Regions from separate parts of the Microbispora sp. NBRC 16548 genome, predicted to be linked through region 4. Evidence: riboswitches for the same ligand, from Rfam matches in the RefSeq annotation. Region 4 holds a riboswitch; each other region holds the start of a gene.
What was found. A riboswitch is a leader RNA that binds a small molecule or an ion and turns the genes downstream of it on or off. The one in region 4 is predicted to bind cyclic di-AMP.
Positions count from the first base shown of each region.

Region 1: linked by a shared signal. The riboswitch ahead of QSK36_RS30100 (CHAP domain-containing protein) and the one ahead of QSK36_RS40075 (C40 family peptidase) in region 4 are both predicted to bind cyclic di-AMP.
Region 2: linked by a shared signal. The riboswitch ahead of QSK36_RS08580 (CHAP domain-containing protein) and the one ahead of QSK36_RS40075 (C40 family peptidase) in region 4 are both predicted to bind cyclic di-AMP.
Region 3: linked by a shared signal. The riboswitch ahead of QSK36_RS14415 (C40 family peptidase) and the one ahead of QSK36_RS40075 (C40 family peptidase) in region 4 are both predicted to bind cyclic di-AMP.

Region 1 is NZ_BSSF01000012.1:121,197-128,389, forward strand. Features, by position in the region: gene QSK36_RS30085 (ArsR/SmtB family transcription factor) at 1-716, opposite strand, end outside; gene QSK36_RS30090 (M48 family metalloprotease) at 1,028-2,800, shown strand; gene QSK36_RS30095 (hypothetical protein) at 2,844-3,503, shown strand; gene QSK36_RS30100 (CHAP domain-containing protein) at 3,707-4,486, opposite strand; cyclic di-AMP (ydaO/yuaA leader) riboswitch at 4,654-4,796, opposite strand; gene QSK36_RS30105 (GNAT family N-acetyltransferase) at 5,098-5,820, opposite strand; gene QSK36_RS30110 (MXAN_6230/SCO0854 family RING domain-containing protein) at 6,151-7,193, opposite strand, start outside.
Region 2 is NZ_BSSF01000003.1:160,098-167,290, reverse strand. Features, by position in the region: gene QSK36_RS08605 (ABC transporter ATP-binding protein) at 1-751, opposite strand, end outside; gene QSK36_RS08600 (efflux RND transporter periplasmic adaptor subunit) at 748-1,812, opposite strand; gene QSK36_RS08595 (hypothetical protein) at 1,809-2,342, opposite strand; gene QSK36_RS08590 (response regulator transcription factor) at 2,499-3,152, shown strand; gene QSK36_RS08585 (sensor histidine kinase) at 3,149-4,318, shown strand; cyclic di-AMP (ydaO/yuaA leader) riboswitch at 4,526-4,659, shown strand; gene QSK36_RS08580 (CHAP domain-containing protein) at 4,674-5,360, shown strand; gene QSK36_RS08575 (ArsR/SmtB family transcription factor) at 5,475-5,822, shown strand; gene QSK36_RS08570 (pyridoxal phosphate-dependent decarboxylase family protein) at 6,032-7,193, opposite strand, start outside.
Region 3 is NZ_BSSF01000005.1:24,243-31,435, reverse strand. Features, by position in the region: gene QSK36_RS14430 (NYN domain-containing protein) at 1-164, shown strand, start outside; gene QSK36_RS14425 (C40 family peptidase) at 314-1,276, shown strand; gene QSK36_RS14420 (hypothetical protein) at 1,367-1,549, opposite strand; cyclic di-AMP (ydaO/yuaA leader) riboswitch at 1,591-1,745, shown strand; gene QSK36_RS14415 (C40 family peptidase) at 1,820-2,389, shown strand; gene QSK36_RS14410 (gluzincin family metallopeptidase) at 2,493-3,407, shown strand; gene QSK36_RS14405 (glycosyltransferase family 4 protein) at 3,519-4,628, shown strand; gene QSK36_RS14400 (Nramp family divalent metal transporter) at 4,641-5,897, opposite strand; gene QSK36_RS14390 (AMP-dependent synthetase/ligase) at 6,504-7,193, opposite strand, start outside.
Region 4 is NZ_BSSF01000026.1:1,299-8,491, forward strand. Features, by position in the region: gene QSK36_RS40065 (RDD family protein) at 1,060-2,463, opposite strand; gene QSK36_RS40070 (amino-acid N-acetyltransferase) at 2,611-3,162, opposite strand; cyclic di-AMP (ydaO/yuaA leader) riboswitch at 3,569-3,722, shown strand; gene QSK36_RS40075 (C40 family peptidase) at 3,783-4,832, shown strand; gene QSK36_RS40080 (helix-turn-helix domain-containing protein) at 4,884-5,132, opposite strand; gene QSK36_RS40085 (winged helix-turn-helix transcriptional regulator) at 5,206-5,616, opposite strand; gene QSK36_RS40090 (NADP-dependent oxidoreductase) at 5,714-6,637, shown strand; gene lysS (lysine--tRNA ligase) at 6,746-7,193, opposite strand, start outside.

The sequences.
Region 1 (7,193 bases), on a different contig from region 4:
CCGTCGTGGACGACCGTCAGCTTGACCGTCTCCCCCACCGGCTCGATCTCGAACGTCACCCGTGACCTGCGCTCCGTCTTCAGCCTGGCGAGCACGTCCTCCCCCAACCCGACCGCCTCCGCCCACTCGGGCGTGAAGGAGTGCCAGGTGTACGAGAGACGGCGGCCGGGTTCGGATTCGATGACGACCTGCTCGGGATCGGCGATCGCCACACCGCCCTGATGCCACGTCATCGGCGCCCCCGCTCGCCAGTCGGTGTCGAAGGACAGGCCCCAGTAGCGCCGGGTGAAGCCGGGGTCGGTCAGGGCCTGCCACAACCGCTCGGGCGTGGTCCTGATGTAGGTGGTGTAGACGAACTCGGGGTTGCCCATCGGTTCCTGCTCCAATGCGTTCTTGAGATCGGCAAGAGCACGGGCCCGCTCGCGGTCGAACCTGCTCATCCAGCGGTCCGCGATGGCGTTGATGGGCACGGCGTTGAGGTAGTGCAGTTTCTCCCGGCCACGCCACACCGTGGTCACGAGGTCCGCCGCCTCCAACACCGCCAGGTGCTTGCTGACCGACTGCCGCGCCATGTCCAGCCCCGCGCACAGTTCACGCAGCGTCTGGCCGTTGCGGGCGTTCAGGCTGTCCAGCAACCGGCGGCGGCTGACGTCGGCCAGCGCCTTGAACACCTCGTCCATCTTCCCCATCCCGAACATGCAGCCTTGTGGCTGCATGAACCATATGCAACCGCATGGCTGCATGTCAACGCCTCCCACTGACCACTCGCGGGCGCTCAGCGGACAGGGACGCGTACCGCTCCGCCGCCTCGACTTTCCCCACAAAAGGGGTGAATACGGCATCAAGTGATGTTCTATCTTTATGCCGCGCTTTGGAATTAGTCGGTCATTCTCCGTCCCGGCCACCATTATTGGCGCCGCCATATCCGAATCGACACAGGGCGTGACCAACCGTGTATGCACACGTCATTGGTCGGACGGCAATGGTCTTTTACGGTGAGGTTCCCGCCGTCCCGTGGAGGCATTCCGTGGAACTCGTCGGAGCGTGGTCCCGGCGCCTCGCAGAGCGTCTGACACCTCATGAGATCGATTTCGCCGCAGAGGTCGGCGCCGCCTATGCCGAAGGCGGGGAACGCCGCCGCCGTCTTTTCACCACCGGAGACGGCGGTGAAACCGGGGGATTCGCGCCCGGCGCGGGAATAGGCGAGCTCCCGGCCATTCTCGACGCACTGCGCGCCGCCGCCGATCACCTGCACACGTTTCTCGCGGACGGAATGATCGGGAACACGCTCGCCGTGTACGCCCTCATCGAGGCGCGGCGTAGCGGCAAAACCCCTTCGCTTGAGCGAACCGCCGCCACCGGCGGCCCCTCGTCGCCTGCCCGGATGAACCCCGGCCAGGGGCGCCTGCTCGACCAGGCGATCGCCGTCCTGATGGAGCGCCTGATCGCTCACGGTCTCAGCAGGGAGAGGGCCGAGCAACAGACCTACCGGCTCCTGGAGACGGTCTTCGAACCGGGCAACACCCCGGAGGAGATCCAGGCGCTGCTCGCCGCTCTTCTGGCCACGTCCCCCGCGCTGCCTCTGCCGGAACACCGGCTCGGCGGGCCGACGCGTTCCTGGATGCTGCCGCCGTGGCTCTGGTTCTACCTGATCGCCTACCTTCTGGTCGGAGTGCCCGGGTTGATCGGCGACTGGATCCGCCAGGCCACCGACTACCGGACCCTGATCACGAACAGCCCTATGGGCGTCGCCCGCACGGCGGGCATCGTGCTCGGTGTCGCGAGCATCGCCCAGCTCTTCCCCGCGCTGATCCTGCTTGGGGCGATGGCGAGCCTGCTGCTGCCGGGGTTCCGCGGAAGAAGAGTGGAGCGGCGGCACGATCTGAGAGTCAGCGACAATCCGGTCATCGAGGAGATCGCCGCGTTCGTACGGCGGCAGGACCCTTCCATCGAGATCAGGTTCAGCGAGAGTAACCGCATGCCGGCGCGCGTCTATCCCGTGGGCTGGAAGCAGGCGCGGATCGCCGTCTTCCTCCCGCTGACCGTCCTGTGGCGGGCCGACCCCCAAGCGGCCGAGGCCGTACTGCTGCACGAGATCGCCCACCGTCGTCAACGCGATCACCACGTCGTCGGTCTCGCGAGCCCGTTCACCTGGCTGGTGCGCGTCTGGGGCCCGATCTTCGTAGTGGTCGGGCTGCTGCCGATCACCCTGTACGTCACGCTCGGAGGCGCGGCCGGGCGCCTGCTGACCGGGCAGCTCCTCGTCCACGCCGCCGTCGTCCCGAGGATGCTGCTCCTGCCGGTCGTGGCGCTGTGGCTGGCGGAACTCAGCGCGGATCGGCTGGCGGTCCGGCAGTGTGGCGCCGACGCGCTCATCCGGGCACTGGCCGTCGAACGGACCCTTCCCGGCGGCCGGCTGAGACGTGTCGGCAGAGTGCTCACCCACCCGCCGGCCGCGTTGCGCCGGAAGGTCGCCGGGGGGCGCTTCTGCGGCCTCACGGGGCTGGCCGTGGCGTGGCCCGCGACCTTCGTCGTCCGGCTCGTGCTGGTGTCGGCCCTCGCTCTGCCCGCGTTCATGCTCACCGGTGAGGACATCGGCGCCGCGATCGCCCACGTGTTCCAGAGCATCGTCAAAGGGCTCGCCTTCGACCGGCTCCTCCTGGGTGGTAGCGCGGTGCTGCTGGTCGTCTGGCCGTGGATCGTACGGACACGACACGCCGACGATCGCAATTCTCAGTTCGCTCCCTATGCACTGGCCGCCATCCTTCCTCTGGCGCTCTATATGACGAGTTTCATCTGAAACACGGCCCTTGATCGACGGTACGACAAGGAGGGAATTCCTCATGAGCAGAAAAGCACGGAAACGCGGATCAGCGGCGGCCGTGTCGGTGACCGCGGTGCTCGGGGCGGTGATTCCGGCCGGCCCGGCGACCGGCGCGCAGTCCGCGCTACAGATCTATCGCGGCACCGCCACCGTGGTGGTCGACTCATACGACTACTGCGGAGGTCCCCTCTCGGGCGAGCACCGGTTCATCGGCACCAGCCGATACAGGATGGCCGCGAAATTCATCACCGGCCCACGCAAGTCCGCCGCGGGCCGGGTCGAGCGCAACCCCTTCTACTGGGAGTTCTACGTGGGGGACATCGGAGCCGTCGGATCTTTCCAATTCGGCTCCGCCCACGTCGTCACCGCGTCGGCCCGCGATCTCGGCGGCAACGTACGCGACCCGAACCTCTTGCTCGGCTACTGGGTCACCGGCCGATCGGGCACCTCCTGGTCCGGCAAGCTGGTCGACAGCCATCGCGCCGAGGGGGCCACGTTCAACCACTTCTACGGAGAGAAGACCATCGTCCCTTGCCGTAATCTCGGCACGTCTCCCTTCCTCTACGCCGTCGACGCCGGGGCGACGGTCTCGGGCCGAGTGAGCTCGGGGAGCGCAGCGTTCACCATCCGCGGCTCGACCTACGGCGACAACTACCGGTTCCGGATCACGTTCAGCTGACGGAACGTTCCGCGGGACGGGGTACGACAAGCCAGGGCCCCACCACGCCCGGGCGTACGGAGGTGTCGGCGATGAAGGGACTCGGCCGAGATCAGGGAGATGAAGGGCCTGCTGGGTTAGCACGGCCCGAGTCGACGACATGCCACGGTGATCCGCCGCTCCGGAAGGCGGCGGGACGTGATCGTGGGGGTCGTCGTGGGAGGTCATCGCTTGCGGTGCCGTCCGCCGGACGTCGCCGCCGCGGCCTTGAACCGGAGGCCGGTCACGGCGGTGGAGACCACCGCGAACAGCAGACCGGCCGGCAGGACGGCGTCGCCGGGCGACCACACGACGTCGAGGGACTTCCCCTGCGTGGCCGCCATGTTCCTGGTGGTGGGCGCCGCGGCGCGCTGGACGCTCGCGTTGACGGCCGCCACGGGCTGGATCGTCACCGGCGCCTTCGGCGCCACCTTGACCTTGCGCGGCAGGCCGTACCCCACGATCTTGCTTTTGTCGCGCACCTTGCGCTTCAGCCACACGCCGTCGACGTTGCCCTCGATCGTGTGGACCTTCCCGCCGGCGACCTTCTCGACGATGCCGACGTGGTCGATGTCGCCGATCTTCTTGGACCCCGACCAGTCGAAGAAGACCACGGCGCCCGGCTCGGGCTTGTCGCTCCAGGCGTGGTGCTTCTTGAACCACTTGGCGTGCCGCGTGGTCAGCGCGAACTCGCCGACGTGGCCCTGCACCCCGGCCCGGTCCGCCGCCCAGGAGACGAACATGTCGCACCAGGGGGCGGTCTTGAAGTCGGAGTCCTTGGCGATGTTGTCGGCGTACCACTCGCCGAACTTCGTGTGTTTCCCTGCTCGTTCGCGGTAGCCCAGTTCGGGGCGGACGGCGTCGAGCAGCTGTCGAGCTATCGGATCGGTGGAAATCGGAGGCTCCTCATGGCGCGCTTCGAGACATGACGAACCGGCCCGCGGGGCGTGGCGGCATGACGGCATGACCGTCCGAGGACACGGCCGCGGCGGGGCGGAATCAGAAACGGGAAATGTGGCAGCCCGTCACGGGCGCGCCATCACCCCGGAAGCCTGGAGACGTTCCAGGGCGGGCATGTGGTCCGGCGACACGACGCGGACCGGGTGGGCAGGTGGAGCCGACACTCCACGCGCTCTCCTCTCCTTGGCCGCCTACCGGGTTAGCTGACGGGTTCGGGCCAGGAGTAGCCCTACCGGATGGTCCGGATTCACCCCAAGAGACGTGGGTCCCCGGTTCCCGGGATCGATGACTTCCGGGATTCGGCGGTCGCCGGTCGTCCTCGGGTTGAGGACCGCTCACCGGCGAGACACACGGGAAGCTTAATAGATAACAAGTAAGACACGACCAAAAACCCGGCAAAGGGCATCATTCTGGCCGCCGCCGTTCCGTGCTTCCGCAGGTCCTCACGGTCGCGGGCCGCCCGCGGTGAGATGCGCCACACAGCGCCGTACGGGCATGAGCGCCCGTCCGGCGGGCGGGCGGGTCGAAGACGACACGGCCATGCGGCCGTCCCCCGGACACGCCGTCGCGCCCGGCGGGCGGCGCTCCCCCGCCGGGCGCGATCAAGCGGCGCGCGTCAGACTTCGAGCGACATGTACAGGCGGGTGCCGGCCGGCCGGAAGCCCACGCGTTCGTAGACCCGGCGGGATCCCTCGCCGCCGTACTCCAGCCACACCGACCGTGCTCCCCTGGCGAGCATCGCCTCGGCGAGCGTGGCGGTGACCGCGGCGGCGATGCCCCGCCCACGGAAGCCGGGGCGGGTGCCGACGCCGGCGAGTTCCGACGTCTCCACGGCCGGAGCGGAGCACATGGCCGCTCCCGCGCAGCCGCCGCCGGGCGCCCGGACGAACCGGACCGCGCCGCCGCTCTCCTCCGTACGGCGCAGCCGGGCCGCGCCCTCCGGCGACGAGGCGAACTCCCCGCTGAACGCCTCCGACAGGGCGGCGTCGATCGCCGTGTAGTCCTCGTCCGTCGACGGCGTCTCCACCGGGAGAGCGGTTCGCGGCCTCGTCAGCGTGGCCGGGATGCAGACGAGGTAGTCGTGCACCGCCTCGACGGTGAACCCCGCCTCGCGAAGTGCGGGCTCCACGGCGGGCGCGGCGTCCGGGGCGAACTCGAGACGGGGCTTGAGCCCGCGCTCGCGGAACGCCCCGATCAGCGCCGCGACGTCCCGCCCGCCCGGCCGGGCGCCGGGCAGGGGTGTCGCGTAGTTGACGTACGGGCTGGTGGTGCCGGGCTCCACGCCGAGGACGAAGCCCCCGATCTCGACGACTTCGGGACGACGGCGAAGGTTGGCCACGGCGAAACTCTGGACATCGATGCCCACGGTGATATCGACCTCACGAATGACAAGGTGGAACGGTTCGCCCGCCACGCGGAGCGGAGGGTGAACTCGCATTTGAAGCCATCCCGGACGGGATGGAGAAGGTGCGCAGGGCACCGTCACGTGGGGCCGCCGTGAGACGGTGAAGGCAGTGAGCCGATGACGCGGGAGGCGTACCGGTCAGTGCCGACGGCGGCCGCTGTGGGACGCCGAGAACATAGGCTTCATTCCTTCGCTGTTACTTGTGTGAAGCACGCTCACTTTCCCATGCGGTCAGTGAGCGCGCAAACCGTTATTTCCGGCCGGTCAGCGCGTCGCGGGGGCGAGCATGCCGACGAGGTCGGAGGCGTCGAGAGGGCGGATCACGGCGGGGTCGAGACGGGCAGGGTGCAGGGCGTAGACCTGTGCCCCCTCGCTCACCCGCACGTCGTCCTCCAGCACCACGGCGAGACCCGCTTCGGCCGCGCCGGCCTCCGCCGCGGGATCGGCCGCCTGCCGTACGCCGAGGCGGGACGCGAAGGCGGCGGCGTCCTCTCCGGGACGACGCGCGTGCCGGCTCACGGCGCCGTCGCGGTGCCGTACGACGACCTCGCGGGCGCGGGCGGCGGCGTGCCAGCAGGCGACCTCCCACAGGGTGACGCGCTCGCCGAGGCCGTAGGCGTCCTCGGCGGCCGCGCCCAGACGGGCGAGTTGCTCCTCGTGTTCGTACACGTTGTGGAACCCGCCGAACGCGGACACGTTGAGGTCCACCCAGCGCATCGTGCGCGACCAGAGGTCGGCGACGAGCGGGACGAGGATCTTGGCCGGGCCGGTCAGGTCGAAGCGCTGCCGTACGGCGAGCGGGTCGAACAAGCCATCCGGATCGTCCATGAATCCGGCGAAACCGCGGGCCAGTTCGTCGAACGGCACGTCGTTGTAACTGAACACGACGGGCACCGCGTACCGGCCGCCGGTCGCGCGCAGCGCGGCCACGTCGAGGTCCACGAACTCCGACGCGCCCAGCGGCTCGGGCGCGGAGGTCAGATCCCCGGAGTGGACGGCGGCGCTCGCGCCGAGCCGCAGGTTCGTGTAGTCGCACAGCCCGACGAACTCCCACCGCGCGTCGAACACCGCCACCGACAGGTCCAGGTCGACCACGCGATCCGCGGGCTCCGCCCAGTGCAGGAACAGCCGGATCCGCGCACCGTCCGGCAGCGGCCGGACGCTGCCGCGCGGCAGCCGTACCAGCGAGGCGGAGGCGGACCGCTCGGCCTCCGGCGCGAGCAGGTCGGCCAGCTCCTCGTCCAGCAGCGCGGTCTCGACGGGCGGCAGCGCGGCGGCCCGGCGCAGCATCTCGCCGGTCAGCACAG
Region 2 (7,193 bases), on a different contig from region 4:
TCGGCTCCGTTTCAGGGGTGCGCTTGGGGTTGGGCCCGGGTGGGCGGCGTCCGGTGCCCGCCCCGGTGTCGGCGACGACGTTGCCGTCGCGTACGCGCACCTGCCGGGGGCACCATTCGGCGATCTCGGGGTCGTGGGTGATGACCGCGATCGTGGTGCCGGCGGCGTGCAGGTCGCGCAGGACCCCCAGCACCTCGGCGCCCGCCGCGGAGTCCAGGTTGCCGGTCGGCTCGTCGGCCAGCAGCAGCGGCGGGTCGCCCGCTACGGCGCGGGCCACCGCCACCCGCTGCTGCTCGCCGCCGGACAGCTGGTTGGGGCGGTGGCCCAGCCGGTGGCCGAGGCCCACCCGCTCCAGCGCGGCGGCGGCGCGCTCCCGCCGCGCCCGCAGCGGCGTGCCGGTGTAAAGCAGACCGTCGGCGACGTTGTCCAGCGCGCTCACTCCGGGCGCGAGGTGGAACTGCTGGAAGACGAAGCCCAGGTGGCGGGCGCGCAGCGCGGACAGCTCGCGGTCGGAAAGCCCGGCCACGTCGTGCCCCGCGATCCGTACGGTGCCCGTGGTGGGCCGGTCCAGGGTCCCGATCAGGTGCAGCAGGGTCGACTTTCCGGAGCCGGACGGCCCGGCGATGGCGACCAGTTCGCCGCGTCCGACCAGCAGGTCCACGCCGCGCAGGGCCCGCACGCCGCCGCCGTACACCTTGGTCACCTCGCGTAGCTCCACCACGTAGGGCTGCTCGGGCTGCTGGATGCTCATGTGGCGGGCACCCCGACCTTCGTGCCCTCGGCGAGCCCGGCGCCGGTGATCTCGACCATGCCGCTGCCGAAGGCGCCGAGCTCGACCGGGACCACGCGGGTGGACGCGCCCTCGACCACCTCGACGCCGAAGCCGCCCTCGCGCAGGGCCAGCAGCGCCTCCACGGGCACGGCCAGCACGTTCTCGCGCCGCTCGCTGACCAGCTCCACCTCGACCGGGGCCTTGTCGAGGCGGGTCTTCGGGGTCGTGCCCAAGGTGATGTCGACGTCGATGGTGCTGCCCTCGTCCTGGCCCTGCCCGGAGGAGACGGCCTCGGCCACCGTGCCGACCGCGGTGATCTTCCCGGTGACCCGCTCGCCGCCGGGCAGTTCCACGGTGACCTTGGCGCCCTTCCTGGCCAGCGACTGGTCGTCGGTGGACAGGTCGACGTGCACCAGCCGCCGTACGCCCGACACGGTGAGGGCCGGACGTCCGGGCGTGGTCCTGTCGCCGACCTCGACCTTGGCGTCGGTCACCCGGGCGGCGGCGGGCAGGAAGACCACCTGGGAGGCGTCCACCTGCCCGGTCTCGGGCAGCCCGGCGTCGTCCTGCCACTCCTTGACGGCCACGTAGGTGGCGTAGCTGAAGTGGTCGTCCACGGTCAGGTCGTCGCCGTAGCCGAGGACCTTGAGGTTGCGTTCGAGCTGCTCGACGTCCGGGCCGTCGTCGACGCCCTGTCGCAGTGGGCGGTACAGCGGCAGCGATCCGTACATGAGGACCACCGGCCTGCGGTCGACCCTGAGCAGCGGGCGGCCGCGCCGGACGACCGCGCCCTCGGCGGGCGCCCAGGTCACGGTGCCGGAGGCGTCGGTGCTCACCTGCCGCTCGCCGGAGTAGGTCAGCGACCCCTCCACGGTCTTGGTGTCGACGAGGTCCTGACGGGTGATCGACGCGGTGGCGGGCACCGGGGGCGGGGACGGCTCGGCCGCGCCTGCGCCGTCGCCGCCCGCCATGGCGACGGCCGTTCCCGCGGCGGCCAGGGCGAGGACGCCGGCGCCCGCGATCACCAGGCCCTTCCTCACGGCTTCCTCCCCGGCGCGTACTCCTCGCAGTCCTTCTGCGCCTTTTCCATCGCCTTCTCCTGGCCCGGCTTGAGCTTGATCTGGATCCCCTGTCCGGGGGCCGGGTCGGCGATGTCGATGCCGTGCTCGCGCATGCACTGGGCGAACTTGACCATCCGGTCGCGCGCCTCGGGGTCGTCGCCGCCGAGCTTGTCGCCGACCGCGTCCTTCATGAAGTGCTGGCAGGCCTGCATGGCCTTCTGCATCGCGGCCTCGTCGCCCTTCTTGCCCATGATTCGGACGCGGCCGTCGGGACCGGGGTCGGGCACGTCCACGCCGTGCTCGCGCATGCACTGGGCGAACTTGAGCTGGGCCTCCTGGCGGTCCACCGTGGCCGACGCCGACGGCCTGGCCGTCGCGCCGTCCGCGGTGCCCGGCCTGGCGCCGCCCGCGCTGGCGATCCCGTCGTCCGCGGGAGCCGCGCCGCACCCGGCCAGTGCCAGTGCCAGCCCGAGTGCCGGGCCCAGGGCGCGCAGCGGTCGTAAGCGCATGAGTCGTTCCTCCTCTGTCGCTCCTTCTCATCCAGGGCGTTCACCCGGGACGGAGCCCAACTTCAGCGGAGGCGGTGCTAAACGCGGATAAGCGAGATCCGCTTATGCACGGCTAACACCGCGTACGCCACTCTCGGAGCCGAGCGGGAGGTTGGGATGCGGGTGCTCGTGGTCGAGGACGAGGAACAGCTGGCCGACGCCCTCGCCCGAGGGCTGCGGCTGCACGCGATCGCGGTGGACGTGGCCTACGACGGTCAGGAGGCGCTTGAGCTGGCCGCCTACGTCGACTACGACGTGGTCGTGCTCGACCGCGACCTGCCCGAGGTGCACGGCGACGAGGTGTGCCGGGAACTGGTCACGGCCAGCGGGACCGGCCGCATCCTCATGCTGACGGCGGCCGGGCGGGTGCGGGACCGGGTCGGGGGTCTGTCCCTGGGCGCCGACGACTACCTGGTCAAGCCGTTCGCGTTCGCCGAGCTGGTGGCCCGGATCCGGGCGCTGGCCCGGCGCTCGCCCCGGGTGGTGCCGCCCGTGCTGGAGCGAGCCGGGATCCGGCTCGACCCCGCCCGCCGTACGGTGGTGCGCGACGGGCGGGAGGTGGCGCTGGGCCGCAAGGAGTTCGACGTGCTGCGCGAGCTCATGTGTGCCGGCGGAGGGCTGGTGACCTCGGCCCGGCTGCGCGCGAACGTGTGGGACGAGCACGCCGACGCCGGCACGGGCGTGCTGCGCGTCACGATCACCTCGCTGCGCCGCAAGCTGGGCGAGCCCGCGGTGATCGAGAACGTGCCGGGCCGGGGGTACCGGCTGTGACCCGCGTCCTGTCCCCGTGGAGCAGGCTCGGCCTGCGCATGCGGCTCACCCTGCTGTACGGCGGGCTGTTCTTCCTGGCGGGGTCGGTGCTGCTGTGGTTCACCCACCTGCTGACCGCGCGGGCGCTCAACCAGCGGTTCGTGGTGGCGGTGGCGTCGAAGGTGACCGGTGCCCCCCAAACCGTGTTCGGGGACAGGCTGCCCGACAGCGACATGCTCGCGCAGCGGGTGCGCACCAACGTCGAGCAGGGGGCGGCCGACGTGCTCACCGACGTGCTCAGGTCGTCGGTGATCGTCATGGTCCTGGTGGGGGTCGTCGCGGTGGTGCTGGGCTACCTGGTGGCCGACCGCGCGCTGCGCCCGCTGGACCGGGTGACCGAGACCGCGCAGCGGCTGTCGGAGAGCACGCTGCACGAGCGGATCGGGCTGCGCGGGCCGCAGGACGAGGTCAAGCGGCTCGCCGACACCTTCGACGCGATGCTCGACCGGCTGCACGGGGTGTTCGACGCCCAGCGCCGGTTCATCGCCAACGCCTCCCACGAGCTGCGCACCCCGCTGGCGGTCAACCGTACGGTCCTGGAGGTGTCGCTGGAGGAGCCGGCGGCGTCGGAGGACCTCAAGGCGCTGGCCCGCACGCTGCTCGGCACCAATGCGAGGTACGAGCGGCTGATCGAGGGCCTTCTCATGCTGGCGCAGTCGGAGCAGGAGCTGGCGGCCCGCAAGCCGGTCGACCTGCGGCAGGTCGTCCGTACGGCGATGGAGCAGATCGACCTGCAGCCGCGCCGCAGGAAGGTGGTCGTCCACGAGGACCTGTGCCCGGCGGTCGCGCACGGCGACCCGCTGTTCCTCGAACGCTGCCTGGTCAACCTGCTGGAGAACGCGATCAAGTACAACGTGCGGGACGGGGAGGTCTGGGTCCGGTTGCGGGAGGAGGAGGCCGGGGTGAGCGTGACGGTGGAGAACACCGGGCCCCTGGTCCCGCCGTACGAGGTGGACGACCTGTTCGAGCCGTTCCGCCGGCTCGGCGGCGACCGCGTCCGCTCCGCCCGGGGGGCGGGGCTGGGCCTGTCCATCGTCCGGGCCATCGCCGTGGCGCACGGCGGCGAGGTGGAGGCGCTCGCCCGGCCGGAGGGCGGCCTGACGGTGACCGTACGCCTGCCCGGGTGAGCCCGGATTTTCCTGACGCCGGTGATCGCGGCGCGCCCGCTACCCGTCCGCGCCAGGTTCGCTGCCTACTGTCCAGTAAAATCTGAGTTGTTCTAACTTGACCGGTTTGACCTGGTCTATTACGTTTTAGGCAGCTCAGGGCGCACTTGCTCATCTCAATGGTCAAGAAGCCCTCCTCAGACCGACGCGGCCGGCCGATCCCGGCCTGCCGCCCGGCCGCCGAGTCCGCGTCCGCGCGGAGCCGGGGACCCACCTCTCCTGGGGTGAATCGGCATGCGTGCCGTAGGGCGACTTCCAGCCCGAACCCGTCAGCTAACCCGGTAGGCGGCATGGAAGTAAGGGAGTACGCCCCACCATGCACGTCCTCAACACCTGTCTTCGCGCTGCCCTCGCGGGCGGGGCACTGGCCTCGGCGGTGCTGATCGCGTCGCCGGCCGCGCACGCGGACAACCCGGCCACCGGCAAGGGCCCGGCGGCCGCGAAGTCCATGTCCGAGATCGCCTCCACGCTGCCCAAGGTCAGCGCGACCGACGTGCTGACCCTGGCCAGGAGCCAGGTCGGGATCAGCGAGAACGCCAACGGCGGCGGGACCAAGTTCCAGCAGTGGTACATGTCCACTCCCCGCGCCCGCGAGACGCTCGCCCGCGACGGCGGCACGCTCAAGGGCTACCTGAACGCGGCCTGGTGCGACATGTTCGTCTCGTGGGTGGGACAGCAGCTCGGCATCGGTCCGGTCATGGGCTCCGACGCCTACACCGTGGAGCACGCCCGCTGGTTCGCCGACCACGGCCGCTGGGGCCGCACGCCCAAGCCAGGCGCGGTGGTGTTCTTCAACTGGAACGGCAGCAAGGACATCGACGACGTCCAGCACGTCGGGTTCGTCGTCAAGGACAACGGCGACGGCACGATCCGGACAATCGAGGGCAACACCGGCGACGGCGGTGCCGTCGAGGCCCGCACCCGTCCCACCTGGCAGGTGGCCGGATATGGCTACCCGATGTATCCCGGGGACGCATCCGCCTCTGCCTCAGCCTCCTCCTGACGGACGACGGCCCCGAAGCGCGCCGGTGATCCCGGCGCGCTTCGCCGTCCCCGCCGAGAGCGTCCGGCTCCCGCCAAATTGACCTATATAAGCGTGAGCTGCGAGCCTGGCGGCATGCACGCGTTCGACGTCCTCGGCGATCCGGTGCGCCGCCGGATCCTGGAACTGCTCGCCGAGGGAGAGCGCTCCGCCGGGGAGATCGGCGCGATCGTGCAGGAGGAGTTCGGGATCTCCCAGCCCGGGGTGTCCCAGCACCTGCGCGTGCTGCGGGAAAGCGGCTTCGCGACGGTCCGGGCCGAGGGCACCCGGCGCCTGTACGCCGTCGACCCCGCGCCGCTGCGCGAGGTCGACACCTGGCTCGACCACTTCCGCCGCTTCTGGAACCAGCGCCTGGACGCCCTGGGCACCGAACTCGCCCGCGGCAGGCGGGAGCGCCGCCTGCGGGACGACGCCCGTCCGTGAATCGTGCGTGGCCCGTGACGGGCCTTGGGACGAAACGCGAGTCCTTCGCAAGCTCGTCGGCAACGACGGAACGTTGACCGCCACCCCGGCCCAGCCCGGGACGTTCATCCACTGGGGCGACTGGGACATCAGGATCGGAGACGACGTTCTAGCCGTGCCCGACACCTATCGCACCGTTAGTCAGCCGCGCCGAGAGTAGTCGGCATCTGTCAGGTGGCGAGGCGGGTGATCGCGGCGACCGACCGGTCCACGTCCGCCTCGGTCGTGGTGGCGTTCGACACCGAGATCCGCATCAGCCGCCGTCCCCGCCAGGTCGTGCCGCCCGCCCAGCAGGTGCCGTCCGCCTGCACCGCCGCGACCACCCTGTCGGTGCGCGCGTCGTCGCCGAAGCCCACCAGCACCTGGTTGAGGACCACCTCGTTGGCCACCTCGAACCCGGCGGAGGCCAGGCCCTCGGCGAACCGGCGGGCAAGGGCGCAGCAGCGGCCGACCAGTGCCGCGACCCCGTCCCGGCCCAGTTCCCGCAGTCCCGCCCACACGGCGAACCCGCGGGCCCGGCGCGAGGATTCGGCGGTGAGGTCCGCTCCCACCGGGACGCCGCCCGAACCGACCAGGTAAGGGGCGGCGTAGGACATCGCCGCCGTGTGCACGGCGGGCCGGGCGCAGAACGCGAAGCCCGAGTCGTACGGGAGGTTCAGCCATTTGTGGCCGTCGCAGGCCCACGAGTCCGCCAGTTCCAGCCCGTCGACCAGATGCCGGGTCGCAGGGCTCGCCGCGGCCCACAGCCCGAACGCCCCGTCGACGTGCACCCATCCACCATGCCGGCGAACCAGTTCACACGCCTCCCGCAGCCGGTCGCAGGCGCCGGTGTTCACGTTGCCGGCCTGGAGGCACACGATGGCGGGGCCCGGGGAGCCGGCTCGCAGCACATCCCGCAGCGCCTCGGGGTCGATGGCACCGTTCGGCCCGGCGGGCACCGGCTCCACCACGTCCGTCCCGAGCCCGAGCAGGCGCAGCGACCGGTCGATGGTCCCGTGCCGCTCCTCCCCCGCGATCACCCGGATCGGCGGCGCTCCGAGCAGCCCGCGCCGTTCCACGTCCCAGCCCGCGTCCGCCAGCACCTGATGCCGGGCGGCGGCGAGCCCGACGGTGTTGGCCGCTTGGCCGCCCGTGACGAAACCGACCGACGCCGACGGCGGGATCCCCAGCAGCTCCTTCAGCCAGGCGCCGGCGGCGGCCTCGGCCGCGATGGCCGCCGGCGACGTGACGGCGTTGGTCGCGATCTGGTCCCAACCGGCCGCGAGGATGTCGGCCGCGGTCGCGGCCGGCGTCGCGCCGCCGACCACGAACCCGAAGTATCGCGGGCCGGCG
Region 3 (7,193 bases), on a different contig from region 4:
GGGAGATCGCCGACGACCTCATCCGCACGCTGGTGCGGGCGGAGCCGCCGGGCCGGGCCATCGCCGTGGTCTCCTCCGACCGGGAGGTGGCCGAGTCGGTGCGCCGCATGGGTGCCCGGCCGGTGCCCTCGCTCCTGTTGCTGCGCCGTCTCGGCCGGAGCTGAAGCGCCGTACGCGCGCTCCGGACCGGCGTCGTCACGGTGAGTGATGACTGCCGCGAATACCTGCGAATAGGTTGAAGCATCAAGATCGCCTAGATAGAGTCGCGCCGCAGGTTTCGTTGATCTAAGAGGTTGATCCTCAAGGGGGCTCAGTGCGAGGGCGTGTGCCGGTGGCCGCCGGTCTGGCCGCCGTGGTCCTGCTGACGCCGATGGCGGGCGCGCAGGCGGATCCGAAGCCCACAGTCGCGCAGGCCAAGGCGAAGCTGAGCAAGCTCAACGAGCAGGCCGACACGCTCGTGGACCGCTACAACGCGGCCAACGAGAAGTGGAAGAAGGCGAAGCAGAAGTACCTCGCGATCAACGACGACTACAAGAAGCAGAACGTCCGGGTCGAGGCGCTGCGCTCCGGGCTGGTCTCGATGGCCGTCAGCAGCTACCAGGTCGGCGAGATGGGGTCGTGGGGCGGCGTCTTCTACAGCTCCAACCCCGATGCCATGCTCAGCGGCCTCGCCACGCTCAACCACATGTCGGCCGAGCGGGCCGGGCGGCTCAGGGAGTACGAGGGCGCCATCAAGGACCTCAAGGACCGCCGCGACCAGAGCAAGGCGGTGTACAAGGAGGCCACCGACGTCAGGGGCGAGCTCGCCGACGAGAAGGACAAGGTCGACAAGCTCGTCCGTGAGCAGATGAAGCTGCTGCGCTCGCTCGGGACGTACAACCCCGGCAACCCCAACAGCGCAGGCGTCGTCTATGCCGGGCCGGCGTCCGGCAACGCGCTGTCGGCCCTCCAGTTCGCCTACAAGCAGGTCGGCAAGCCCTACCGTTACGGGGGCACCGGACCGGCCTCCTGGGACTGCTCGGGGCTCGTGCAGGCCGCGTGGGCGGCGGCGGGCGTGACGCTGCCCCGGACCAGCTACGAACAGTGGGCCTGGGGCGCGAGCCGCAGGGTCTCGCTGGACGAGCTCCAGCCGGGCGACCTGCTCTGGCACGCCGGGTACGGGCACGTCGGCATCTACGCCGGCGACGGGAAGGTCGTCCATGCCCCCCAGACCGGCGATGTTGTGAAGATTGTCACACTCGCCGAGTATCACGCGATCGGAGCTGTGCGCCCCTGAGGGCCCGGCCATGTTTGTGATCTCTGTGCCTTTTGTGGCTTCTGTGACCCGATTTAGTCGTTGTTGCCGAGATTGTGAGCAGAGTCACACTTAGCCGTTTGCGGTGCGGGTAAGCTGCGCTTTCTTCTCGGCGGCCTTCGTTATCCGATCTTTATCCGGCGGGAAGGCTTTGCCGAACGCGGCGGGACCTCGGTAGCTTCTGGGCCGCGGCGAGCACACCTCGCCGCGGCGCACCCGGTCGGCCGGCCGGGGCGCGCAGTCATCCACCGTCATCGGCGTCCTCCATCACCCTCCCCTTCGCGGGATCCCCCGGCGCCGGTGGCCTGCCGAGTCCGTGCAGTCAGGAGGCACGGAGCCGGGGAACCATCGACCTTCACGCGAAGGTCCGGGGTGAATCGGCGCATCGCGCGCCGTAGGGCGACTTCCCCGCCCGAACCCGTCAGCTAACCCGGTAGGCGTGAGCGGAAGACCCGAGGAGAGATCCTGTCTACCACCCCCGCTAGTCTGTCCCGTCTTGCCCGAATTGCCCTTGGTGGTGCCGCTTTGACGGCGTCCGTAGGGGTCGCCGGAGCACATCCGGCGGCGGCCGACACGGTGACGGTCACGGTCGTCAAGACGGCCACAGCGACGAAGACGGCCACGAAGACGGGCACCGCGACGAGCGCGAAAACCGCCGCCCGCAAGGCCGCCGCGAAGAAGCAGACCAAGAAGCACACCGCCAAGCGGAAGATCAGCAGGGCCTCGCTCCAGCGGGTCAAGGCCCAGCGCGCGGTGAAGGCCGCGGAGAAGCAGATCGGCGACCCCTACCGCTACGGAGCAACGGGACCGGGCGCGTTCGACTGCTCGGGCCTCGTCCAGTACGCCTGGCGCAAGGCGGGCGTACGGCTGCCGCGCACGACGTGGTCCATCCGCGGCGCGGTCAGGAAGAAGGTGTCCTGGGGACACTTCGAGCCCGGTGACCTGATCTTCACCAGCGGCGGCGGCCACGTCGGCATGTACGTCGGGCACGGCAGGATGATCCACGCTCCGCACACCGGCACGCGGGTCCGGATCGACAAGCTGGACGCCTACCGGAGGAGCACCTTCGTGGGTGCCGTCCGTCCCGGCGTCTGACGGGCACCGGTCACCAGCCCCCTCGACCGGCGCCGTCCTCGCGGCCCCGTCCACCTCGCCGAGGTGGACGGGGCCGTGGCACGTGCTGGTTACCATGCACGGCGTGACTGTCACGAGCGCCGTGCCCGGGGGCGTGCCGGGCGCGCGCGCCGAGGCCGATCGGCGCCGGCCTGAGGTTCCGCCTCACGGGTTCCGTCCCCGCCGGATCGCGGCCGTGGCCGCCGCCCTGGCCGCGCTGCTCGCCGGGCCCGCCGCCGCGGCCCCGCCCGACCCGCTGCTTCCGCTGCGACTGGACGCCCGGGCCGCCGTGCGGGAGCACCCGGGCATGTGGACCGGTGCCTCCGTCGCCCGCGGCGAGCGCGCCGTCGTCGTCGGGTCGCCACGGCCGCTGGTCGCCGAGATCGCCGCGCTGGCCGATCGCGCGGGCCGCACGGTCACGAGGATCTGGGGCGGGTACGGCGGCGCGGTGGTGCTCGTGCCGCGCACCGAGGAGCAGGCCGCCGTGCTGGCCGAGCCGGCGAAGGTGGACGGCCTGGCGGCCGTCGCCACCGGCGGCCGCGTGATCGTGCAGCCGGCGGCGTTCGCCCGCCTGTCCGCGACCGGCCGCCTGGTCGTCGTGACCCATGAGCTGACGCACGTCGCGACCGCCGGTCCCCGCGCGGTGCCGATGTGGCTCATGGAAGGCTTCGCCGATTATGTGGGCTACCTGGACAGCGGACTGCCGGTCCGTACGGTCGCCGCCGAACTGGCCGCCGACGTGGCCGCCGGGAGGCCGGCGCTGAACGGCCTGCCCGGGCCCGCCGACTTCGCCGCCAGGCCCGCGCAGGCGTACGAGGAGGCGTGGCTCGCCTGCCGCTACGTCGCGGCCCGGTTCGGCGAGCGGAGGCTGGTCGCCCTCTACCGCGCCGCGCTGCGCGAGGGGATCGGCGCCGCGCTGCGGGAGGTTCTCGGGCTGTCCGCCGACGGCCTGACCCGCGAATGGCGGTCGTACGCGCGCGAGCAGCTCGCCCGGTCCTGATCTCCGCAGGGCGCCGGATCTCCATGAGGTGCGGGTGCGACCGCGGCTGCGACAATGCGTTCTCGGGCGGCGCGGGCGGACCGCGCGACCACGCCGGCAGCGGGGGTGAGGATGACGAAGCGGACGCTGATCGTCACGAACGACTTCCCGCCCAGACCGGGCGGCATCCAGGCGTTCGTGCACGGCCTCGCCTCGCGCAGGCCGCCCGGCTCCGTGGTCGTGTACGCCCCGCGCTGGAAGGGGTGTGAGGAGTTCGACGCCCGCCAGCCGTACGAGGTGGTCCGTCATCCCTCCTCGCTGATGCTGCCGACGCGCTCGGTGGCGAGGAGGGCGGCGGCGCTGGTCGAGGACGGCGCCACCGTCGTCTTCGGGGCGGCGGCGCCGCTGGGGCTGCTCGCTCCCGTCCTGCGCGCCGCGGGCGCGGGCCGGATCGTCATGCTCACCCACGGGCACGAGGCGTCGTGGGCCCGCCTGCCGGGCGCGCGCGCCCTGCTGCGCCGCATCGGCGCGGGGGCCGACGTCGTGACCTACCTCGGCGAGTACACCCGCCGCCGGATCGCCCGGGTCGTCCCCGCCTCCAGGCTCGTACGGCTCGCGCCCGGCGTGGACACCGCCGCCTTCCACCCGGGGGCCGGCGGCGACCGGGTCCGCGCGTCCCTCGGCCTGGGCGACCGGCCGGTGGTCGTGTGCGTCTCCCGGCTGGTGCCGCGCAAGGGCCAGGACGTGCTGCTGCGGGCCTGGCCGCTCGTCCTGCGGCGGATTCCCGGCGCGGTCCTGCTCCTTGTCGGCGGCGGCCCCTTACGGCGGTCGCTGGAGCGGACGGCCGCCCGGGCCGGCCTGCGCGGCTCGGTGGTCGTCACCGGGTCCGTCCCCTGGGCGTCCCTCCCGGCCTACTACGACGCGGGCGACGTGTTCGCCATGCCGTGCCGCAGCAGGTTCGGGGGGCTCGACGTCGAGGGCCTCGGCATCGTCTACCTGGAGGCGTCGGCCACCGGGCTGCCGGTGGTCGCGGGCTCCTCCGGAGGCGCCCCCGACGCCGTACGGCACGGCGAGACGGGCCTGGTGGTCGACGGCACGTCGCACACGGCGGTGGCCGGCGCGCTGTGCGACCTGCTGGGCGACTCGGCCCGCGCCCGTGAGATGGGCGAGCGGGGCCGGGCCTGGATCGAGGAGGAGTGGCGCTGGGACCTCGTCGCGGCCCGGTTCGCCGCGCTGTTGTGACGGAAGGCCGCCTCAGCCGGTGAACACCTCCACGAGGAGGAGGCCGTTCACCGCGCAGATCACACCAGCGACGACGGCGCCGGCGACGGTGGTGAGGCGGCGGTTGACGAGATCGCCCATCAGCTTCCTGCTGCCGGTGAACGCCACGAGCGGGACCAGGGCGAACGGGATGCCGAAGGACAGCGCGACCTGGCTCAGCACGAGCGCCCGCGTGGGATCCACCCCGGCGGCCAGGACCGCCATGGCCGGGATGATCGTGACCAGCCGGCGCGCCAGGAGCGGCACGCGGCGGCGCAGGAACCCCGCCATGATCACCTGCCCGGCGTAGGTCCCCACGCTGGAGGAGGCCAGGCCTGAGGCGAGCAGGGCGAGCGCGAACGCGACGGCCGCCCCGGGGCCGAGGACCTGCCCGAGACCGGCGTGGATGGCCTGCAGGCTGCCGGGATCGCCGCCGCCGAACGTGACGGCGGCCACGGTCAGCATCGCCATGTTCACCAGCCCGGCGGTGCCGAGGGCGACGGCGATGTCCATCCTGCTGGCGCGCACGGCCTCCCGGCGACCGCCGTCCGCGCCCTGGCGCTGGGTGAGGGCCGAGTGCAGGTAGACGACGTGGGGCATGACGGTCGCCCCGATGATCCCGGTGGCCGGCAGCAGGCTGTCGGTCCCGGCCAGGCGGGGCACGAAGCCGCCCGCCACACCCGCGAGGGACCCCGACAGCAGCACCTGGTAGGCGAAGCCGGCCAGGACCACACCGAGCATCGCGGCGACGGTCGCCTCGAACCGGCGGCGTCCGCGCGGCGCGAGCATGAGCAGAAGCGAGGAGACGACGGCCGTGACGGCGGCGGCCGGCAGCAGCGGCACGCCGAACAGCAGGTTCAGGGCGATCGCCCCGCCGACGAACTCGGCCAGGTCGGTGGCGGCGGCGACCAGCTCGGCCTGCACCCACAGCGGCAGGCTCACCCGGCGCGGCAGGTGGTCGCGGCACAGCTCGGGCAGGTTGCGGCCGGTGGCGATGCCGAGCTTGGCAGAAAGCGCCTGCACGAACATGGCCAGCACGCTCGCGAGGGCGATCACCCACAGCAGCATCGTCCCGTACTGGGCGCCGCCCGCCATGTTGGTCGCGAGGTTGCCCGGATCGATGTACGCCACGGAGACGACGAAGGCGGGACCGCACAGGTCGGCCAGCCGCGCCAGGCGGCCCGGCGCCGCCCGCCCCTCGGCGGGTACGGCGGGCGCGGGCCCGTTCAGGGGACGGCGGGAGTCGAGCACGAAAGCCTCACAGGCGGGAAACCTCGCGTGCGGCACGGCGGAGCAGGGTGTCGCGGCACCGGGTCGGGCTTTTCTGGCTTGGCCTCGAACTGCAGGCGGCGGTTGTGCCGGAACATGGGACTCCTCGCGTAGGAAACCACAGGGAGCCGCAGGCCTTACGCGGGCGAAGGGCGCGACCCCGCTGGTGCATCTGGCGGGGGGTCACGCATAAATCCCAACACGTGGCGCAACGGGACCACAGGAGCGACACCTAACGAAGGATCCAATGGATGGACAGGTGCCGCCCCCCCGCCGTGATTAGCGCGAAGAGCCAGCTGTTCGCGCATATGCGACACATCGGCGTGCGCGAGCGGGCCGGGAAAGGAGCGGAGGCCGGTCGGTCAGGGTTTGCGGCCGATGCCGCCGGTGACGCAGACGCCGCCGAGGTCGAGGGGGTGGCGGACGGGTTCCTCGGGACGCCACTCGGGCACGTGCACCACCCCGGGCTCGACCAGGTCGAGGCTGTACGGCGGGTCTCCGTGATCGTGTCCCGCTCCGCTGGGACGGTGCGCCGAAACGGCCGAAACTTGTCAAAAACTTCCGACATGTTTCGGCGCACCTGCTCGGTCAGTCGCCGTACAGCTCGTCGATCTGCTTGGCGAAGTCGCGGGCCACGACGTGCCGCTTGATCGACTGCTTCGGCGTGACGTGGCCGGTCTCCTCGCTCAGCTCGATGTCGAGGATGCTGAACTTCTTGATCTGCTCGGCCTTGGAGACCATCCGGTTGGCGTCGTCCACGGCCTGCTGCACCTCGGCGACGACGCCCGGGTCGGAGCAGAGCTCGGCCATGGAGGCGCCGGAGCGGCCGTTGGCCTGCTTCCACTGCTCCATCGCCTCGTGGTCGAGAGTGACGATCGCGCCGATGAACGGTTTGCCGTCGCCGACGACCATGACCTGACTGATCAGGCGGTGCGCCCGGATGGCGTCCTCGAGCGGTGCGGGCGCGACGTTCTTGCCGCCGGCGGTGACGAGGATCTCCTTCTTGCGGCCGGTGATGCTCAGGTAGCCGTGTTCGTCGAGGTGGCCGACGTCCCCGGTGTGGAACCAGCCCTCCGGGTCGATCGCCTCCTTGGTGGCGCGCTCGTTGTTCCAGTAGCCGTCGAAGACGTGGCGGCCCTTCACCAGGATCTCGCCGTCGTCGGCGATGCGGATGCTCACGCCGGGGAACGGCTTGCCGACCGTGCCGATCTTGTTGGCGCCCGGGATGTTGACGGTCGAGGGCGCGCTGGTCTCGGTCAGTCCCCAGCCCTCGAACAC
Region 4 (7,193 bases):
CTGCCTCGCTCGTGCCGGGGGTGTCATTAGGTGCACCCGAGGAAATTCCGAGGACGTGGCAAGGCTGCCGGCCTCTTGCCGGGCCGGGCGCCCTGATACGACCATAGCGCCGGGAGGGACCAGGCGCGCCTTCCGGGGTGCCCCTGGAGGGCTGGGGTAATCCTCGTCTCTCCAGCGGCCTTACCGGATGCACTCGAAATCGTACCCAGAATGCCGACCCCGGCGGTCACCGATCCTGGGCCGTCCCGCCGTTTCAGCCGCTTGCGCGCTTCCCCGGCGACGGCGGGCGGCGGGGCCGCACGCCTCCCGGTTCTGCCCGGCGCACGCCGTAGCCGCAGGTGAGCGGCTTGCCGACCAGGACGAACAGGCACGGGCGGACAAGTGTGAAGTGGCAAACACGTCCTGCGGAAAAGGCCGGACCGGGGACGTACGGCCGTTGAAGAGCTCGGCTGAAACGAGGAGCCCGCGTCACGGCGGCCGGATCTTCACAAGGGGCCCGGCAGCCTTCTCGTACGACCCGCACGCCTCGTGGGATATACGCGCAACCAGATCGCCACCGCCTGGAAGCCTCGTAAAAAGAGAGGACCGGCCGGTTCCATCAAGATCGACAGGCAGGTGGTCTGAAGATCGAAAAAAGGAGCGGGGGCACAATCACGTGGACGGCCCGGGCGGCCGCGGCGCCAGAGTTTCCCACGGCCAAACGATCCCCGCATTCCGCGGACGCCGCCTGCGGCCGGGTAGAGCGGGTGGGCTTCCGGGAGCGCCATAAGGCCCTGTGCTGCTCCATACGGCCCCATAAGCGCCCCTGACGGTTCCTTAAGCCGCCCGTGGACGGATATGACCCGGGGGACGGCGGGGGTGAGTCTTAAGGATTGGCGCCGGGGGCGGTCTCGCGGTCATTGGGCACCTCTCGGGACGGTGAACCCAAGCATGGCATGCCCGGGAGGCCCCGCAAGGATTTTCCGTCACAGCCGGGTGAGCGGACGGTGCGGACGCGGCCATAGCGACCCATAGAAAAACGGGGCCGATGGTCCGTTCCATCGACCCCGTCCGTCGTCGTTACTTGACCTTGACCACCACGGTGTTGGCGACCTTGTCATGCAGCGCCTGATGCAACGGCTTGTCCCACAACAGCCACAGCACGTTCAGAAGAGAGGCGATGCTCGCGAGGTAGCTGATAACGGGAATCCACTGCAGGAACTCGAAACCGTAGAGCACGCCGGCGCGCTTGAGCGCGGCGTCCTGGGGAAGCCCGCCCGCGTCGAGAGTGCCGCCGACCTGAACGACCTTGATGCCCATGACTTTCTTGCCGAGCGTCTGCCCCTGCGCCCGCAGCATGAGGAATTCATAGACGACCATGACGAGGCCGCCCAGGATCGCCGTGAGCAGTGACGCCAGGAAGTAACCGCTTCCGGGGTTGTAAACCCCGCTCGTGATGTCGATGCTCGCGTTGGTGACGACGATCCCCGTGATCACGAACGTGATGATCGCTAAGGGAATGCCGACGATCACGCCGTCGATGATGCGGGCGACGAGGCGCTGCCACCACTCCGCGAGCGGGGCCGGGGCGCCGGGCGGAACCGGCCCCGCGGCCCCGTACGGCTGGCCGAAGCCGGGCTGACCATAGCCCTGCTGGCCGTACTGCTGCTGCCCGTAACCGGGCTGCTGGCCGTACCCCTGCGGGGAGCTCGGCTGGGCGTACTGCTGCTGCCCGTACTGATCCTGGCCGTACTGATCCTGGCCGTACTGCTGCTGGCCCTGCTGGGCGCCGTAGCCCTGCTGGCCGTACTGCTGCTGCCCGTAACCGGACTGCTGGCCGTAGCCCTGCGGCTGGCTCTGCTGCTGGCTCTGCTGGGCGCCATAGCCCTGCTGCGGGCCGGTCTGGCCGTAACCCTGCTGCTGCCCGTAGCCCTGCTGCTGGCCGTAGTCCTGGGGGCCGGTCTGCTGGCCGTAGCCGCCCTGGGACGGCTGGCCATACTGCTGCTGCTGGCCCTGCTGCGCGCCGTAGCCCTGCTGGCCGTACTGCTGCTGGCCCTGCTGGGCGCCGTAGCCCTGCTGCGGGCCGGTCTGGCCATAACCCTGCTGGGCGTAACCCTGCTGCGGGCCGGTCTGGCCGTATCCCTGCTGACCCTGCTGGGCGCCATAGCTCTGCTGGCCGTACTGCTGCTGCCCGTAGCCCTGCTGCTGGGCGGCCTCCTGGCCATAGCCCTGCTGCTGCGGAGCCGGCTGACCGTACCCCTGCTGGGCGGCGTAGCCCTGCTGCTGGCCGTAGCCGCCCTGCGCGGGGTCGTGGCCGGGCGGCTGCTGCGGGCCCGTGTGCTGTCCCGAGTGGCGGTAGCTGACGACCGTGACGTCGGGGTCGTAGTCCTGGGGCTGTCTGTCCGTGTTGTACCCGGAGTTCGATGGCGGCGGTGGCGTTCCGTCCGACTCGTCCTGGGGGTACGGCGGCTGTCCGGTGCTCACCGTGTCACCTCGTTTCGAAGACGCATGCGCCGAACGTCTGTAGCACACGCTGATATTGCCAAAAGTAGCGACAGGTGTATCAACAGTCACCTTTGCAGTAGTCGACAACCACCGTCAAGATCATCGATCAATGCTCATCAATCGTGATCAATGGCGGTCGAGGTGCAGCAACATCCGGGTGTTCCCCAGCGTGTTCGGCTTGACGTGCTCCAGGTCGAGAAACTCGGCGACACCCTCGTCGTACGACGCGAGCAGTTCCGCGTACACCTCCTGGGAGACCGGGGTGCCCTGGATGGGCCTGAAGCCGTGCCTGGCGAAGAACTCCACCGCGAACGTGAGGCAGAAGACCCTCCGCACGCCGAGGTCCCTGGCGGTCTCGATGAGCGCGCCGACGATTCGATGGCCGATGCCTCCGCGGCGCGCCGCGGGGTCCACCGCAACCGTTCTGATCTCGGCCAGGTCCTCCCACAGCACGTGCAGCGCGCCGCAGCCGACGACCTGCCCGTCCGTCTCGGCCACCCAGAACTCCTGGACGTCCTCGTACAGCGTGACCGTGCTCTTCTTGAGCAGGCGGGGACCGACACCCGAGTACGCGTCGACGAGGCGCCGGATCGCCCGGACGTCCGGCGTCCTGGCCCGGCGCACCGTCACGGCCGTGGCACCCGACTCACTGGATGTCTGCGCGGCGACCTGCTCCATGACCGGCCAGCCTAGCCGGAGCGCGGCCGATCCCACGCGGCCGATCCCACGCGGTCGGCACGGAGCGTCCCCCACGGATAACGGTCATTCCCAAACGCCACAACTGACATGAGGTTTGACCGTCCGTAGCCGCCAGGATACGGACGGATGCACGCCCGCACCCTGAGGCGACCATCCAGGTTCGTCCCACTTTTTCCAGCCGTCCGAGCCGCACATCGAAACTCTCGGATCGCTCCAAACACACGTGAACGCGGACGCATCACTACCGAGCTCGTGACCCGACCGTGATCATTTGGTTGTCAAACGTAGACGGGTTTCGGAGTTCTGGTTGAGCAAGAACTCGCCGTGCACTATCGTCCAGCGACGATGCCGGTCATCGTGAGCGCTCACGGCGACCGGGCGCCGAATCTTCGAAGCACCGAGTGCGAAGGGGAGCCGGGGACCCAACTGCAGGATCAGGATCGGTTCGATCTCAGATCGTCAAGGGGTGAATCCACCAAGGTAGGGCTACTCCGGCCCGAACCCGTCAGCTAACCCGGTAGGCGCTCAGAAGTGCTCCGCCGTACGGCCCCGTCCCGACGACGGGCCCGCCGCGGAGCACACGTGGGAGAGGAGCTCGGTTGCGCACGCGTGGAGGACGGCCGGCGGGCAGGCACGCCCGTGGCCGACGGTCCGGATCCGGCACGGCCGGTCCGGGTGCCATCCGCCGTCTGGCGTTCGTCGGCGTCGCGATCAGCGCGATCACGTTCGGCGCCCCGGTGGTCCGCGCCACCGCCGACCCCAAGCCGAGCCTCAAGGAACTCACGGCGCAGGTCGAGAACCTCTACACCGAGATCGAGACCCTCAGCGAGCAGTACAACGGCGAGCGCGTGCGCCTGAAGGCGGCCGAGCGGTCCGCCGACCTCGCCAAGAAGAACCTCGCCAAGAGCGAGGCCGAGCTCGAGGTCCGCCGGCAGAAGGCGAGCGCTCTCGCGCAGCACTCCTACATGACCAACGGGCTCGGCAACGCGCTCGTGCTCATCGACAGCGACGCCGACCCCCGGCGCTACCTGGACCAGGCCTCCACGACGTACGCGCTGGAGCTGCAGCAGAGCCAGGAGGTCGCCGAGGTCACCAAGGCCATGGACGCCGCCGCACGGGCCAGGGAGAGCGCCTCCGCGCGGCAGGCCGAGGTCAAGAAGCTCCTCAGCGGCCTCGACTCGCGGCGCGACAAGATCACAAAGCTGATCAAGAAGACCGAGAGCAGCCTCTATCGGCAGGTCTCCCAGACGATCGGCCGCGAGACGCGGACGAGGACGTCGTTCCCCATCATCGGTGACGGCAAGGCCGCCCAGGCGGCGCGCTGGGCCCTCAGGCAGCAGCTCAAGCCGTACGTGTGGGGCGCCGAGGGGCCCGGCTCCTTCGACTGCTCCGGCCTGGTCATGGCGGCCTACCAGTCCGTCGGCATCAGCCTGCCCCACTACACGGGCGACCAGTGGACGGCCGGCACGCACATCCCCCGTGACCAGCTCCGACCCGGCGACCTGGTGTTCTTCTACCCCGACCTGCATCACGTGGGCATCTACATCGGCAATGGCTACATGATCCACGCGCCGCAGACGGGAGACGTCGTCCACATCGCGAAGATCGCCGGACGGCCGTTCGCGGGAGCGGTGCGCGTCGCCGACTGAGCCCCTCCTCCGCAGAGGGCGCCGGGCCCTTCCCCCGCAGAGCGAAGGCGGTCAGATGAGGCGGCGGCGTGCCGCCCAGGCGACGGCCTCGATCGCGGTCGCGACGCCGATCCGGTCGCAGATGCACCGCAGCCGACGCCGCACGGTGCGTCCGCTGACGTCGAGACTGCGACCCACCCGGTCGGCGGTCACGCCCTTGGCCAGCTCCGCGAGAAGAAGTAGATCCTCTTCGGTGAGACCGGCACGATCAAGGTCCGAGGCGAGACTGTCACCTCGGTAGACGACCTCGGGAATACCCATCGTCCGCCCTCCCCCACGACGATGCTTCGTCGGCCCACCCTTCAGGGAAGGTAAACGCCTCCCCGGAAGGTCGTCAAGGTTCGGAGTCGGAGCATCGGTCGTACGCCTCCCGGGCCGCCTCGACATCCTCCATGTGGATCTCGGCCCAGCGCTTGATCGCCTCCAGCAGCGGCATGAGGTCCTCGCCCAGGGGCGTGAGCCGGTAATCGACCCGGACCGGCACCGAGGGGGTGACCGCGCGGGAGACCAGGCCGTCGCGTTCCATCGTCCGCAGCGTCTGCGTGAGCATCTTCTGGCTGACGCCGGCGATCGTCCTCGCCAGCTCGCTGTAGCGGAGCGGGCCGCCGGCGAGCGCGGTGAGCGCCAGGCTCACCCACTTGTCGCTGAGCGTGTCGAGCAGCTTCCGCGACGGGCAGGTCGCGACGTAGGCGTTGTAGCGCTGACGCGCGTCCTCGCGCCGCTCGGCCGCCGTCTGAGTGGCCATCGTCTTCCCTTCTCCTCCCATACGCACTTTCAGGTGCCTTCTTACCGGGAGAGAGTAGCTCTTCATACGCTCCTTGCCATACCGCAAGGAGGAACTCATGAGAGCACTGGTGGCGCGAGACGGAGCCGTACGGGTCGTCGATGTGGCGGAGCCGGAGCCGGGGCCGGGGCAGGTGCGGATCAGGGTCGAGGCGGCGGCGGTGAACCCCGTCGACCTGCTCACGGCCGCGGGCGCCCTCGCCGACAACAAACTCATGCCGCACCAGGAGACGTACGCACTCGGCTGGGACGTGGCGGGCGTGGTCGATCGGACCGGCCCGGGAGTGACGGGCGTACGTCCGGGGGATCAGGTCATCGGGCTGTCGGACCGGCTGACGGACCCGCTCAAGGCCCAGGCGGACCTGGTGGTGCTGGACGAGACGGCGGTCGCGCCCGCGCCCGCCGGGGTGGCCGCGCCCGAGGCGTCGACGCTGCCGCTGAACGCGCTCACCGCCGTCCAGGCGCTCGACCTCGCCGGGCTCGCCGAGGGCGAGACGCTGCTCGTCACGGGAGCGGCCGGCGGCCTCGGCGGCTATCTCGTGGAGCTGGCCGTGGCGCGGGGGCTCAGGGTCGCGGCGGTCGCGGCGTCCGGCGACGAGCCGCTGGTGCGGGGCTTCGGGGCGGAGTGGTTCGTGCCGAGGGGCGCCGACCTGGCCGCCGCCGTCAGAGCCGCCGTTCCCGGCGGCGTGCACGGCCTGGTGGACGCGGCGGTCGTCGGCCTGCCCGCGCTGGACGCCGTGCGCAACGGGGGCGCGTTCGTCGCCGTCGGCGCCGGGCTGGGCCCCATCCCGCTGCGCGGCATCCGGGTCTCGACGGTGTTCGTCCGCGCCGACGCGGCCCAGCTCCGGGACGTCGCGAAGCTGGCCGAGGCGGGACGGCTGAGCATGCGGGTGGCCGGCACCTACTCACTGGAGCGGGCGGCCGAGGCGCACGAACGCCTGCGGAAGGGCGGCCTGCGCGGCCGGCTGGTCCTGCTGCCCTGAACTCCCCACCCGGAGTCCTGGCTTGCCCCGGCACACGACCGCGGGCCGGACGGCCATGCCGTCCGGCCCGCTCGCAGGAGATCGGACGCAGGGATCAGGAACGACCGATCAGGCGCGACCGAGCAGCTCGCGCACCCGGTCGCGGCCCACGGCCAGCAGCAGCGTGGGCAGCCGCGGGCCGGTGTCGTGGCCGACGAGCAGCCGGTAGAGCAGGGCGAAGAACGCGCGCTGGGCGGCCTTCAGCTCCGGCGTGGCCGCCTTCGCGTGCATGTCGAGCCCCGCCTGCACCTTCGGCACGCCGTAGACGAGCGTGGTCAGCCCGTCGAGCGACCAGTGCTCGTCGAGGCCCTCCGCCAGCAGGCGCAGCGACTCGCGGTCCTGCTCACCGAGCGTGTCGAGCAGTTCCTTGTCGGGCGTCTCGCGCACCTGCGTGCGCTCCTCCGCGGGCACGTACGTGTTCACCCAGTGCTGGGCACGGTCGAGCCGCGGCCGCAGCTCGTCCAGCCCGCCGATCTCCGGGTCGAACGCGCGCAGGATGCGCAGCGTCTGCTCCTCG